3 regions of the Neptunomonas sp. ABH4_499 genome follow, and region 2 is predicted to be linked to each of the others. Evidence: predicted binding sites of a transcription regulator. Region 2 holds the regulator's gene; each other region holds the start of a gene.
The links. Region 2 encodes sigma-54, which starts transcription at its own class of promoters, with help from an activator protein. Its sites were predicted from a motif close to TGGCACNNNNNTTGCTNT; they were not measured.
Positions count from the first base shown of each region.

Region 1: a site for sigma-54 is predicted at 2,232-2,249, ahead of ACXAF9_RS10710 (nitrate- and nitrite sensing domain-containing protein). Genes of this name have one in related genera too.
Region 3: a site for sigma-54 is predicted at 2,378-2,395, ahead of ACXAF9_RS14460 (PA2169 family four-helix-bundle protein). Genes of this name have one in related genera too.

Region 1 is NZ_JBSWXK010000009.1:18,490-22,696, reverse strand. Features, by position in the region: gene ACXAF9_RS10715 (formate/nitrite transporter family protein) at 1-643, opposite strand, end outside; gene ACXAF9_RS10710 (nitrate- and nitrite sensing domain-containing protein) at 909-2,180, opposite strand; gene fldB (flavodoxin FldB) at 2,519-3,025, shown strand; gene ACXAF9_RS10700 (hypothetical protein) at 3,140-3,709, opposite strand; gene ACXAF9_RS10695 (NADP-dependent isocitrate dehydrogenase) at 3,762-4,207, opposite strand, start outside.
Region 2 is NZ_JBSWXK010000006.1:109,915-114,121, forward strand. Features, by position in the region: gene rapZ (RNase adapter RapZ) at 1-597, opposite strand, end outside; gene ptsN (PTS IIA-like nitrogen regulatory protein PtsN) at 601-1,062, opposite strand; gene hpf (ribosome hibernation promoting factor) at 1,082-1,372, opposite strand; gene ACXAF9_RS08025 (RNA polymerase factor sigma-54) at 1,414-2,964, opposite strand; gene lptB (LPS export ABC transporter ATP-binding protein) at 3,002-3,730, opposite strand; gene lptA (lipopolysaccharide transport periplasmic protein LptA) at 3,736-4,207, opposite strand, start outside.
Region 3 is NZ_JBSWXK010000014.1:66,005-70,211, forward strand. Features, by position in the region: gene ACXAF9_RS14455 (NAD-glutamate dehydrogenase) at 1-1,718, shown strand, start outside; gene ACXAF9_RS14460 (PA2169 family four-helix-bundle protein) at 1,856-2,317, opposite strand; gene ACXAF9_RS14465 (DUF1328 domain-containing protein) at 2,438-2,608, opposite strand; gene ACXAF9_RS14470 (hypothetical protein) at 2,852-3,037, shown strand; gene ACXAF9_RS14475 (hypothetical protein) at 3,110-3,370, shown strand; gene ACXAF9_RS14480 (choice-of-anchor K domain-containing protein) at 3,503-4,183, opposite strand.

The sequences.
Region 1 (4,207 bases), on a different contig from region 2:
ACATGTTCACAATGGAGTGCTCAAAACCCATAAAGAAGAAGAGCATAATCGGCATCCACATCGCTGCCATCTTGCCGGTTGCTGAGGTTGAGATCATGGCACCAACAACCCCCATGGAGACCATCCAGTTACACAGCATGCCGCGGATGAAAATTGTTAACCAGCCATCAAAACCATGTGCCGCGTAGCCTACTGTGCGTGATTCACCGATGGTTGAAACCTTCGCCGCGATGGCGCCACCGTCGGTGTTGTAACCGTAGGTAAGAATGAAGGAGATCATCACGGCAACAGTCAGTGCACCACCTAGGTTACCCAAGAAGACCAATCCCCAATTACGCAGTAATTGCCCCATTGTGCAGCCAGGACGTTTGTCGATTAAGGCTAAGGGCACGAGGGTAAATACACCGGTTAAGAGGTCAAATTTCATTAGGTACAACATGATGAAACCCACCGGGAACAGTATAGAGCCAATCAGCAAGGAGCCTGTTTGGGTCGCGACTGTGATGGCAAAAACGGCCGCAAGCGCCAAGATAGCGCCCGCCATAAACGCGCGGATTAATGTATCTTTAGTGGACATGAAGATCTTCTCTTCACCCGAGTCCACCATTTTGGTCACAAATTCAGAGGGGAGTAAGTATGACATCGACTTTCCTTATTCATCAGAGCCTACGGCCGCCCAAGCGGAAGACCAACAACAAAAAAGGCGTCTCCTAAGGTGATATCACCTTGGGAAGGACGCCTTTATCCAAACTGCAAACATTGTGTGTTCAAGCCGCCTTTAGCCAGAACAGTAAAGCTTTAGCAAAAAAGAGGCCAGACTTTAATACACGAATAGATTCAAAAGGTTGGGGTTTTGCGAGGCTAAATAGCGCAAGGGGAGTCGCCCACCTTGCACTTAAATGATCAGCTTATGCGTTCTTTTTGATCACACTGGAGACGCTTAACACGTTTTCAGCCACATCAATCAGTTTGCGGTCACTGTTCATGGCCGCTTTTTGCAGTTGTCGGTGCGCTTGCTCTTCGGTCAGACCTTGGTACTGCATCAACATGGCTTTCGCGCGCTCGATCACCTTGGTTTCGTGCAGGGACTTTTTCGCCCGATCCAGCTCGTGTTCCATCTCCTTAAGCTGGGTCGCCTGAGACTGAATTAACGAGAGCAAAGATTTTTGCTGAGTGTGACTGAAGGACTCATCGGTATCGTTATTTGCATCGGAGGATTCAGCCGCCAATTCAATGGAGGAGGTGGGCGCACGCATATTCGCCAGCGCCGACAGTGTGTACTCGTGGCTTTTATACTCGCCCAAGGTGCGCTGCAAGTTTTCATCACAGGTGTTGATCAAGGTTTTGATCAAGTTCAGTTCAAGCTCATGCATTAAATCCAAGCGGAGGGTGGCGATGTCGTACCACACCTCACTCAAATCCGTGGGCAGGGCTGATTGGTCGGAGCTTTGGATCATCTCTCGCAAACGCGCAAACTCTTGGCAAGGTTTAGACGCTTGTAAGTTGGCCCACTCGGTTTGGCTCTCGCGCTTGCTGAACTCAATAAACTGATTAAAGCAGTAGTTTTGTTTCTCTTGGGTGTTGTTAAGGCGCTCCATAACAATGTCCGAGAACTGCCCAGCGGCAAACCCAATGGCGCCCCAGGCACGCTCAAGGCCCGCAAACTCTTTGCCTTGCATAAAGTTGAAAAGCCCAACTAAGGATTGGGTTGTGTCTGGGTCCGTGGAGATGTCGGCTGCTTCAAAGATGATGTTGAGTAAGCCTGTGATCAGCTCGCTAATGAACAGGGTATTGTCAGCGGCTGTTAGGGATAATCGGGCAACCGCATCGCGGTGTGGCGGCAGTTCGTCCAGAGCATGGAGCACAAACGAAATGGCGTTAAACAGGCGTACACTGCTGTGCAACTGCCCTGTTTTGTGGGTTAAGCTGGAAAGGTGCTCCCGAAAAGCGCGTTCATAGGCTTCACATTGGACAATCTGCTGATGTCTGGCATCGAGCATGCGTTGGCCATCGGACTTAATAAAGACATTCGACATACCGCGCTCGCGCTGCAAGGCGTGCACTAAGTCGCTGACCAGTACAACCAACTGACAACTGGTTTTTAACTCTTTTAGGTTATCGATCTCGCATTGTTTGGCCGCCAAAATAAAAAATTCGGGGGTGTCTTTTCTGGACTTCATCTTAACCTCGGATCACACGGTTCGGGTGGATGGCAAAGATCTCCTATTTATTATGCAACCCTTTGGCCAATTACGGCTCTAAGCCTTTAATCGCCGCGGTAGCGATCAGAGAGGGCGAATTCTTCACTGATCTCGATAATGAAAATAATTATCATTTGAGTTTTATTGATCCTTGCTATAGGATTATCGCACAAATGATATCTACGCAGGAGGCAACAGATGAAAGCACTGGTCACAAACAGTCTAACGACTCTATTGTCATCGGTTTTTATTGTCGGCATTGCTACCGCGTTCTTATTTACCAGCTCATAAAGCACTGTTTTAAATAGAGGCACTGAATGATTGCAATCATTTACGGGTCAACCACAGGTAATACCTCGGATGTGGCCGTTAAAATCGCACAAAACCTCGGTGAAGAGAACACCGAACTGTTTGATGTGAAAGATGTAGGTCTGGATATCATCGATGCGTTTGACCAATTTATCTTTGCAATTCCGACATGGGATTACGGCGAAGTCCAAGAAGATTGGGAAGAAGTTTGGGAAGAGGTCGAAAACTTCGACTTCGAAGGTAAAACAGCGGCATTTGTTGGTCTGGGTGATCAGCTTGGCTATGCTGAATGGTTCGTTGACGCGATGGGCATGTTACACGACAAAGTCGTTGCACGTGGCGCGACCGTTGTAGGCCATTGGCCTGTTGAGGGTTACGAGTTTGATGAGTCAAAAGCCCTAACGGACGATAAAAAGCATTTTGTTGGTCTGGCGTTGGATGAAGATACTCAGCGTGATCAGTCAGAAGAGCGCATCAACACCTGGTGTGATCAGATTCGCCCTGCGTTTCTGTAAGCGTTAAGTGTTATAAAAAAGCGGCCATGAGCCGCTTTTTTGTTGGAATCAACGTCCTGTGCCTAAGTGATGGCCAACCCAGAAGGGGCTAGGTCGACCGCCACTTGCTTGTGCTTAGAACGCGTAGTTAAAGCGTACGCGTAACGCGTTGGCTTTATCATCCGCCACATTGCTGGCTTTAGACATGGACGCAGCAAAAGTAACGCTGGCGTTCTCAAGGTCCAAAATTGGCATGGTGTACGCGGCGTATAAGGTGTTCACCTTCTGATCATCGCTGCCGGCAACTTCTGCATTTGAGTGCATATAACCCAAGCCAAAGTTTCCATAAGTCATGTTAGCTGCGAACGATGTTGTATCAAGGTCGGTATCATCATCTTTTAAACGAGACGCCGCTAAGTTGATGAAGCCTTCACCCACGTTGATACCGGTGTTGATACCAAAGCCGGTTTGATCCACTTCGCCACCGTCTGTTTGAAGACGCACCACTCCCACGGCTTTCGCAAAGTAATCGCCGCGGTAAGTTGTACCAACGGCACCTAATTCAACATGTCCGTTTTGATCGTAAACGCACTCAGTTTGTGTGGTATCGCGGGTATCCGTATCAAGTTCGAGGCTGGCGTTGAGTTCCAGTTCTGCAAAAGCGGTGCTGGTGGTACAAAGGGCAGCAGCAGTGGATGCAAGCACAAAAAAACCCGGCGATTGCCGGGCTTTTGATTCTTTTCAGAGGGAGGCGATATTAGCCTTTCAGAGCGGCATTCAGCGTAGCGCTTGGGCACATAACCGCAGAGACTTTTGCAGGATCAGCGTGGTAGTAACCACCCAGATCAGCGGCTTGGCCTTGAACGGCTGCCAGCTCAGAGATGATCTTGTCTTCGTTCTCGCTCAGCGTTTTCGCCAGCGGAGCGAACTGATCAGCCAGTGCTTTATCATCCGTCTGTGCCGCCAGCGCTTCAGCCCAGTACATGCCTAGGTAGAAGTGGCTACCACGGTTGTCCAGCTCGCCAGTGCGACGTGATGGAGACTTGTTGTTCTCCAACAGTTTGCCGGTAGCTTGATCCAGACATTTTGCCAGCACTTTAGAGCGCTCGTTGTCTTCTTTGATGCCCAGCTCTTCCAGAGAAACTGCCAGTGCTAAGAATTCGCCCAGAGAGTCCCAACGTAAGTGGTTCTCTTCTTGAACTT
Region 2 (4,207 bases):
CAGCTCCGATACCCAGTAAGGATTAGGTAATACCCTGACATCAAACACCATGTCAACATCCATCGGTACACCGTGCTTAAATCCGAACGATTCAAACTGCAGTGAGAGCGCTTGGGTTTTTCGATCGGCTATGCGCAGTTTGATCAGATCACGCAGGTCATACAGTGACATATGCGATGTATCGATTTTGAGATCCGCGATCTCTGCGATGGGCTCTAGAAGCGCTTCTTCGTATTCAATGGCCTCGGACAGGCCGCGATTCTTGGTCGACATAGGGTGGCGTCGACGGGTCGAGCTGTAGCGTTTGATCAGCGTCTCTTGCGCGCAACCAATGAACAGAAGTTCGGCTTGGATGTTGGAGCGCGATTTGAAGTCTTGCCAAATCTCCGGCAGCTTTTCGAGGTTGCTGGTCAGATTTCGAGCGTCCACGCACACTGCGATCTTTTTCATTGTCGCCTCCTCTTCGAGGTGGCGAATCAAATCAGGGATCAGTAGTGCAGGTAGATTATCAATGCAATAAAAACCGATGTCTTCAAGAGCCTGAAGGGCAGAACTCTTACCCGATCCTGATAGGCCGCTGATGATCACCAGTTTCATGCTTTAGGTTCCAAATACAGTTTGAGCGATGCGCAGTAAATCTTCGTCGGACTGCGCGCTTCTAAGTTGGGCTCGGCAGCTTTCTTGGCTGAAGGATTCGGCCAGTTTGGCCAAGGTGTCTAGGTGTTCGTCACACGCCTCTTCAGGGACCAGTAAAAAGAACAACAGGTCGACGGGGCGTTGGTCGATGGCGTCAAAATCGATGGGTTCGCTTAGGGTAAATAAAGCCCCCATAGCGGTATCGATTCCGGCAAGACGGCAGTGGGGAATGGCAACGCCCTCCCCAATACCGGTACTGCCCAATCTCTCTCGTCCGATGAGTCCAGTGAATACAGCATCCTGATCAACCTCTTCACCGGCTGATTCTGCAATCAACTTGCTGGCGGTTTCTAATACGCGCTTTTTGCTAATGCCTTCTACGGCGTGAAGCGTTCTTGAAGGTGAAAGCAATGAGAGTATGGGCATAAGTGATGTAACGCCTTACTTATTTGTGGCTCTTGAGTTTTTCTTTGTGCTTAATGATTTGGCGGTCCAGTTTGTCGGTTACCGCATCAATCGCTGCATACATATCTGTGTGTTCGCTCGTTGCAAAGACTTCGCCGCCTGCGATGTGCATGCCAGCTTCTGCTATTTGACGTTGCTTATCAACACTCAGGGTCACTTGGACATTGGTGATGTTATCAAAATGCCTTTCCAGTTTATCAAACTTGGTGTGGACATATTCGGTCAGTGCATCTGTCAGTTCTAAGTGGTGACCTGTGATATTGATCTGCATACATGTCTCCTTAGACGATTGTTCGTCGTAGTGAGTCGTTATTAAACCAGACGCTTTCTTTCGTTAGAAGGGGCGATGCCCATCGCTTCGCGATATTTGGCAATCGTTCTTCGAGCGACCTGGATTCCCTCTGCATCAAGTAATTGAGCAATTTTACTGTCACTTAAAGGTTTAGCAGGATTTTCGGCCGCTATCAGTTTTTTTATCACGGCGCGAATGGCGGTTGACGATGCAGCACCACCATCATTGGTGCTGACATGGCTTGAGAAGAAGTACTTCAACTCAAAGATACCCCTTGGGGTATGCATGTATTTTTGGGTGGTCACACGCGATATCGTGGACTCGTGCATTTCGACTGCTTCGGCAATGTCATGCAACACCATTGGCTTCATGGCCTCCTCGCCGTACTCCAGAAAATCCGACTGCCTTTCAACAATCTGACTCGCAACTTTGAGTAGGGTTTCATTTCGGCTCATTAAACTCTTGATAAACCAACGTGCTTCTTGCAAGTGATTCTTCAAGTAGGTGTTATCAGCACTGGAGTCAGCTCGGCGGATGAGGTCGGCATACTGAGTGTTGATTCGAAGGCTAGGCGATGCATCGGAATTGAGTCGGGCTATCCACACGCCTTTGACTTTTTCAACGAATACATCGGGGATAACGTACTCCGCCTGGCTGGAAGAGATCATCGCGCCAGGTTGCGGGTTCAGCGATTGAATCAAAAGAATCATCGCTTGTAACTGTGGCTCTTTGACGCGCAGCTTACGCATCAGCTGTTTGTAATCGCGACTACCCAGCAAATGGATGTGATTCAGGCACAGCTGGAGCGTCTGCTCAAACAGCGGCGGTTTTTCTGGTAACTGCTTAAGCTGGATGGCTAAACACTCACCCAAGTCTCGGGCACCGACACCGGGTGGATCAAACTGCTGAATGCGGTGCAATACCGCTTCGATCTCTTCAATTTCGGTGTCTTGGAACTGCTCGGGTTCTTGCCGTTTGAAATCCTCAAGGAGCTCTTCGGTTGTGGTGCGAAGGTAGCCCTCAGGGTCGATCGCATCGATGATCGCCTCAGCAACCATTCGGTCTTCTAAGCTCATACGGGTTAGGTTGAGCTGCCAATGAAGATGATCTTGCAGGGTTTCTTCGGCCGTGTCGTTGGACTCCATAAAGTCATCGTCGTCACGGTGGGTGGTACTGCCTGAGCTGCTGGACGCGGTCTGGAAGGTGTCGTCCCAACTGGAGTCGGTTGAGAGCTCCGCTGGAATATCATCGTTCCATTGATCATCGACAGAGGCCGTATCAGCCATCTCGGCTGAGTCATTGCGCTCTTGTTGAGTCTCGCTGGCTTGAGCGGTGTAGTCTTCTTGTGAGTAATCGTCGGACTCAGCGCGCTCGTTATTGTCGTTGCCGGCCGAGTTGGAGTCTAACTCATCTCCCTCTTCATTGGTCTCCAGCATCGGGTTGCTTTCAAGCGCCGACTGAATCTCTTGCTGAAGGTCCAATGTTGATAACTGCAATAAGCGAATCGCCTGTTGCAGTTGTGGGGTCATGGTCAGGTGCTGACCCATTTTGAGTTGTAATGACTGCTTCATAAACTCCGCATCTACTCCAATAACACAGGTCGGTCAATTACAGCCGGAAGGACTCGCCAAGATAGGCGGCTTTCACTTGCTCATTGGCTAAAATATCAGCCGGTGCGCCTTCGGCTAGAATGACACCTTCACTGACGATATACGCTTTTTCACAAATGTCTAACGTTTCACGTACGTTATGGTCAGTGATTAACACCCCAATACCTCGTGATTGTAGGTGCTTTACGGTCTCTTTAATATCGTTGACCGAGATCGGATCGACGCCAGCAAAGGGCTCATCCAATAGAATGAATTTAGGTTCGGACGCGAGTGCCCTTGCGATCTCAACACGACGGCGTTCGCCGCCGGATAGGCTCATGCCTAGGCTGTCGCGGATGTGCGTAATGTGGAACTCTTGTAACAGGTTTTCAAGAGTGGCTTTACGATCACTTGGGGACAGATCTTTTCTAAGCTCAAGAATCGACATCAGGTTGTCTTCGACACTCAGCTTTCGAAAGATCGACGCCTCTTGCGGCAGATACCCAATACCTTGACGAGCACGATCGTGCATGGCGAAGGCCGTAATGTCTTGATCATTGATGAAGATCTGGCCTTTGTCGGCTTTAACCAAGCCAACAATCATGTAAAAACAGGTGGTTTTACCGGCGCCGTTTGGGCCCAGTAAACCGACGATCTCGCCGGCTTTGACCGTCATTGATACGTCACGTACCACGTGGCGTTTTTTGTACGACTTCGCCAAATGGGTGGCTTTTAACTCAAGTGACATAATGCTCAGTTGCCGTTCGGTTGAATAATCATCTGAACACGCTGACCTGAGTCTTTGCCGCCGTAAGCGTTCACACGTGCTTTGTCCATCTGGTATACGATTCGCTCGCCGCTGAACTGGTTTTTCTCCTGCTCAACTTTTGCGTTTCCAGATAGAGTGATGGTTTGTTTTTTCACTAGGTATTCAAGTGAATTACCATAGGCATCTGTAATGGCCTGATTGGCCGCTGCCTGCTGGCTGAATTTGGCCGGAGAGCCTGTAGCCACAATACGATCAACGGCGCGGTCTTTTTGGTAAAGACTGACTTTAGCGGCGCGGATCTTCATAGTGCCTTGAGTAATAGACACATTACCCGTGTAAGTCGTCACACCGGCTTTCTCGTCAATTTGCGCCGAATCAGCCGAAATGTGAATCGGTTGCTTACGGTCTTCTGGAAGCGCATTAACCATACTGGATGCGGTTAAAAGTGCGGCGCTC
Region 3 (4,207 bases), on a different contig from region 2:
ATTACAACCAAGAGCTGATCTCTAAGGGCGGCGGTATCTTTTCGCGTGCGGCGAAATCGATCACTTTAACCCCAGAGATGAAGCAAGTTTTCGATACCGATGCGGACAAGCTCTCGCCAAGCGAGTTGATCTCCGTGATTCTGAAAGCGCCGGTCGACCTGCTGTGGAACGGCGGTATCGGTACGTATGTGAAGGCCTCTTCAGAGAGCCACAGCGAAGTGGGCGATAAAGCTAACGATTCGCTGCGAATCAACGGTAAAGAGCTGCGCTGTAAAGTCGTGGGCGAAGGCGGTAACTTAGGTTTAACCCAGTTAGGCCGTATCGAATACTCGCTCAATGGCGGTGCGTGTAACACCGACTTTATCGATAACGCCGGTGGCGTGGACTGCTCCGACCACGAGGTCAACATCAAAATCTTGTTGAACCAAGTGGTGGCCGATGGCGATCTGACCATGAAGCAGCGTAACAGCTTCCTGCGTGAGATGACCGATACTGTATCGGACTTGGTTCTGAAATCGAACGATCGCCAAGCGCGTGCGCTGAGTCTGGCGCAAGGCCATGCGGGTAAGTCGTTGGATGAATACGCCCGTCTGATGAATCGCTTAGAAGCCGATGGCCGATTGGACCGCGCACTGGAGTTCTTGCCAGATGAAGCCCTAATGGCGGAGCGTCACCAAGCCAACCGTGGACTGACCCGCCCTGAGTTGTCGGTGTTGATCTCCTACACCAAGGCGGAACTAAAAGAGCAGCTTTCAAGCGCTTGGTTAACGGAAGATCCATTTGTACAGCGTGAGATCTTGGAAGCCTTCCCAGATCAGTTGAACACGCGCTTCCCAGAAGCCGTATCCAACCACCAACTGCGCAAAGAGATCATCGCCACGCAGCTGGCCAACGCCATGGTTAACCACATGGGGATCACCTTCGTGAACCGCATGGAAGAAACCACTGGCCTACCAGCGGATCAAGTGGCGGTTGCTTACCTGATTGCGCGTGAAGTGTTCGACATTAAGAGCCTGTGGCGCGAAGTTGAGCTTTTGGATAACCAAGTGGATACCACCATCCAAGAGCGTATGTTCACGGACATTCTGCGCTTGATGCGTCGTGCCAGCTACTGGTTCCTGCGCAATGTGTGCAACCGTGGCAGCTTCGATGTGAAAGAGGTGATCGACCGCTTCAAACCGGCGGTCGACAGTATTCGCGGCTCGTTTGAGGCCTTGCTCACTGGTGATCTGAAAACCGCGTGGCAGACGTCTCAGTTCCTCTTGGTTGAGGCAGGTGTCAGCGAAGACTTGGCTTCCCGTGTGGCGTGTGCCGAACGCTTGTACTCAGCCCTTGCGATCAGCGAAGTGTCTGGCGATACCGGCCAATCCTTGCTGAACACCGCCGAGGTGTACTTCACACTGGGCGAGCGTTTGCACCTGGATTGGGTCAGCGAGCAGATTCGTCAGTTCAACCCAGAAAACCACTGGCAGTTGCTGGCGCGTGAGGGCTTCAGTGAAGACCTAAATCTGCAGCAGCGTCATCTGACAGCGTCTGTCTTGAGCTATCAAGCGGAGTTGGATGGTGCTGAGCTGGCCAACCATTGGTTAGAACAGCACGACAGTGGTGTGAGCCGTTGGGAGCGCGTCCTGAAAGATCTGCAAAACAGCAGCACTTTGGACAGTGCGACCTTTACGGTGGTGATTCGCGAACTGACAGAGCTATCGAACAAGCTCTGATCGTCAAAGAACCGCTACAGCCGCCGATGCTTTCATGTGCGGTTGTAGCGGCCACAAAAAAGGCTCCACCCGGAGCCTTGTGTTGTGGATCTCTGTCCATGAGACCTTTCGATGCAACAACATTGATTAAGACATGATCAATGCTGAGTTGGTTTCATCGAATGCTTCAGATGGCTCATGCGATCGTGTGTTTGCTGAATTTTCTCAACGTGACGCATCAAACGTAATGACAGCGCTGGGTCTTCGATTTTGCGCGTCGCTTTACGGAAAGTGTGCAGCGCATCGTCTTCCGCTTCTTCCAGTTGTTCCACGTAACGGTAATCGGGCTTATCCGACATCTCGGTAATCACGTTGGTGTATACGTGACGCAGCTTACCAATCACGGTACCGGATGAATCAGGTTTTTCATCCATCATTTCGACGCGACCCTTAAGATCGGTCTCAATTGAGTTGCGAATATCGGCCATCTCCTTGAAAAGTGCTTTCAGAGATGGGTTCTCAACCGACTTAGCCGCATCTTGGTAAAACTCTTTACCATCATGACAAACTGAAATCATATCGTTTACTAAACGGCTATCGTGTGTACCTAACATAGACATGGTGTTACTCCTTTTCAGGGGAAAGATCGATCACCCCAGTACATCGGTGTTACCTTAGGGTGATCATGTATCGTGCAAATTAAGCGTTAAGGGTATTCATCAATGATGAAAATTTGTCACCTAGACACCCTTGCCTCGGACAAGGTGCATAACCACCGAAGCCACCAACAGCACTAAGAAGATAAAGAACAAGATTTTTGCGATACCAGCACTGGCACCTGCGATACCACCGAAACCAAACAAAGCCGCAACGATGGCAACGATAAAGAAGATTAAGGCATAACGTAACATGGCGATTCCTCCGCAGTATTCCATTCAAAGTTGAATTACATAAGCAATAGCGATGAACGTGCCAATATTGATAATTCATTAAAATCAATTTCTTAGGGTTTGTTTGACGACTTTTGACATGCGTGCTTTGCTGAAAGGTTTGAAAAAACCGAAGACAGTTATGTAATTTTTTCCGAACCGTCTTTGTTTAGCATCGATCCGATGTCACCATGCGTATAGATCAAAAAACAGGGAGTGTGCGTGATGCGAGTGTGCTTACTTTTAGGGATGTTGTTCTTCAGCGCTGTGTCACTGGCGGCTAATGAGTCTACATCAGTAACAACGTCTACCGCCGTGATGGGTGCCTCGGTCGAGAGTGTGGATCGAGAGATCGATGTGGAGCAGCCCGTTAAGGATCAGGAATCACCGAACGCATCCTTGGGATACTGAACAGCGCTGGCCAGTATCAATCTTTATCGGTGCAATCCAAGGCTGGATTGGTGTTCTTAGAAGGCAGCGTTGATGATCAGGCGTTTATTCCTTTTGCCGGACGATTCGCGTGAGGTGATCTTCCCACAGGGAGTACCTGTGATCATGCAAGATGAGCGTGAAACTCCAACAGCCTTAGCCCAAGAACACGCGGCCTTACCAACGCAGGCTCGCGACACCCTAGATGAGGATCTGGCTGGGGCTGATCAAGATGATATCAGCACGGATACCGCTGAAATCCGCGAGCAAGCACAAGCCGCGCGAGATCCAGAGGCGGGCAAAAACATTCTCTAAGTCAAACACGGTAAAGAATCAGAAATAAGGCCTTTATGGGTTCATTACTCAATGAAAGGTGAGGGATGCGCAGCAATCATGCTATTTAACAATAATTATGTTGAATAGCATGAAAGCGGCGCGTCAATTTACTTACTTCTTATTTTTGAAGCGTAAGAGGCTTACAAGACCTGTTACGAAGAGTAGCAGAGTAGCAGGTGTTGGTACTTGGTTATTAGCTAAAGTAATTATGCCGTATAGCTGAGATGTAACCGTTTCATCTTCAGGTAACGTGAATGTATTGCTAATGGTTGTGCCATTATCATCGCTAAAGCCTACGAGTTGAAGTGTAAAAAGATCACTTGCTACAAGAAAGTTAGTTGATGAGATAACGTTTAAGATATTTAGAGTATCAGCATCAAGAACAGCATTTCCGGTCGTATTTGGAGTCACATTTAAGTCAAATGTAAATGTGAACAGCTCAGAAATTCCAGTCGGTGTAGTGAAGTCGAGCGCTATGTCCAAAGGCACTGTATCCGCAACACTTCCGCTGTACGTTCTGCCATTTGTGTAAGTCAAATCGGCAATGGCAAAGAGAGCATCTTCGCTTGTTGAGTAGCTAAGTCCATCTACAGTGAAAATATTGGAAGATGAAGACGGTAGTGAACTACCTGTCGTAAAGGTATTAGTACCTACACCTGTATAAACGCCTGTGGAGTCAGGTGTACCGAAGGTTGCTGAAGACGCCCCTTCGAAAAGGGCTGCATTAGAGGCCGTTGAAGCAAGTATTCCGAGTCCGAAAGCGACTGCTTTCATGCTGTTTAAGCGAATCATATGTATTTCCTTTATCCATAAAAC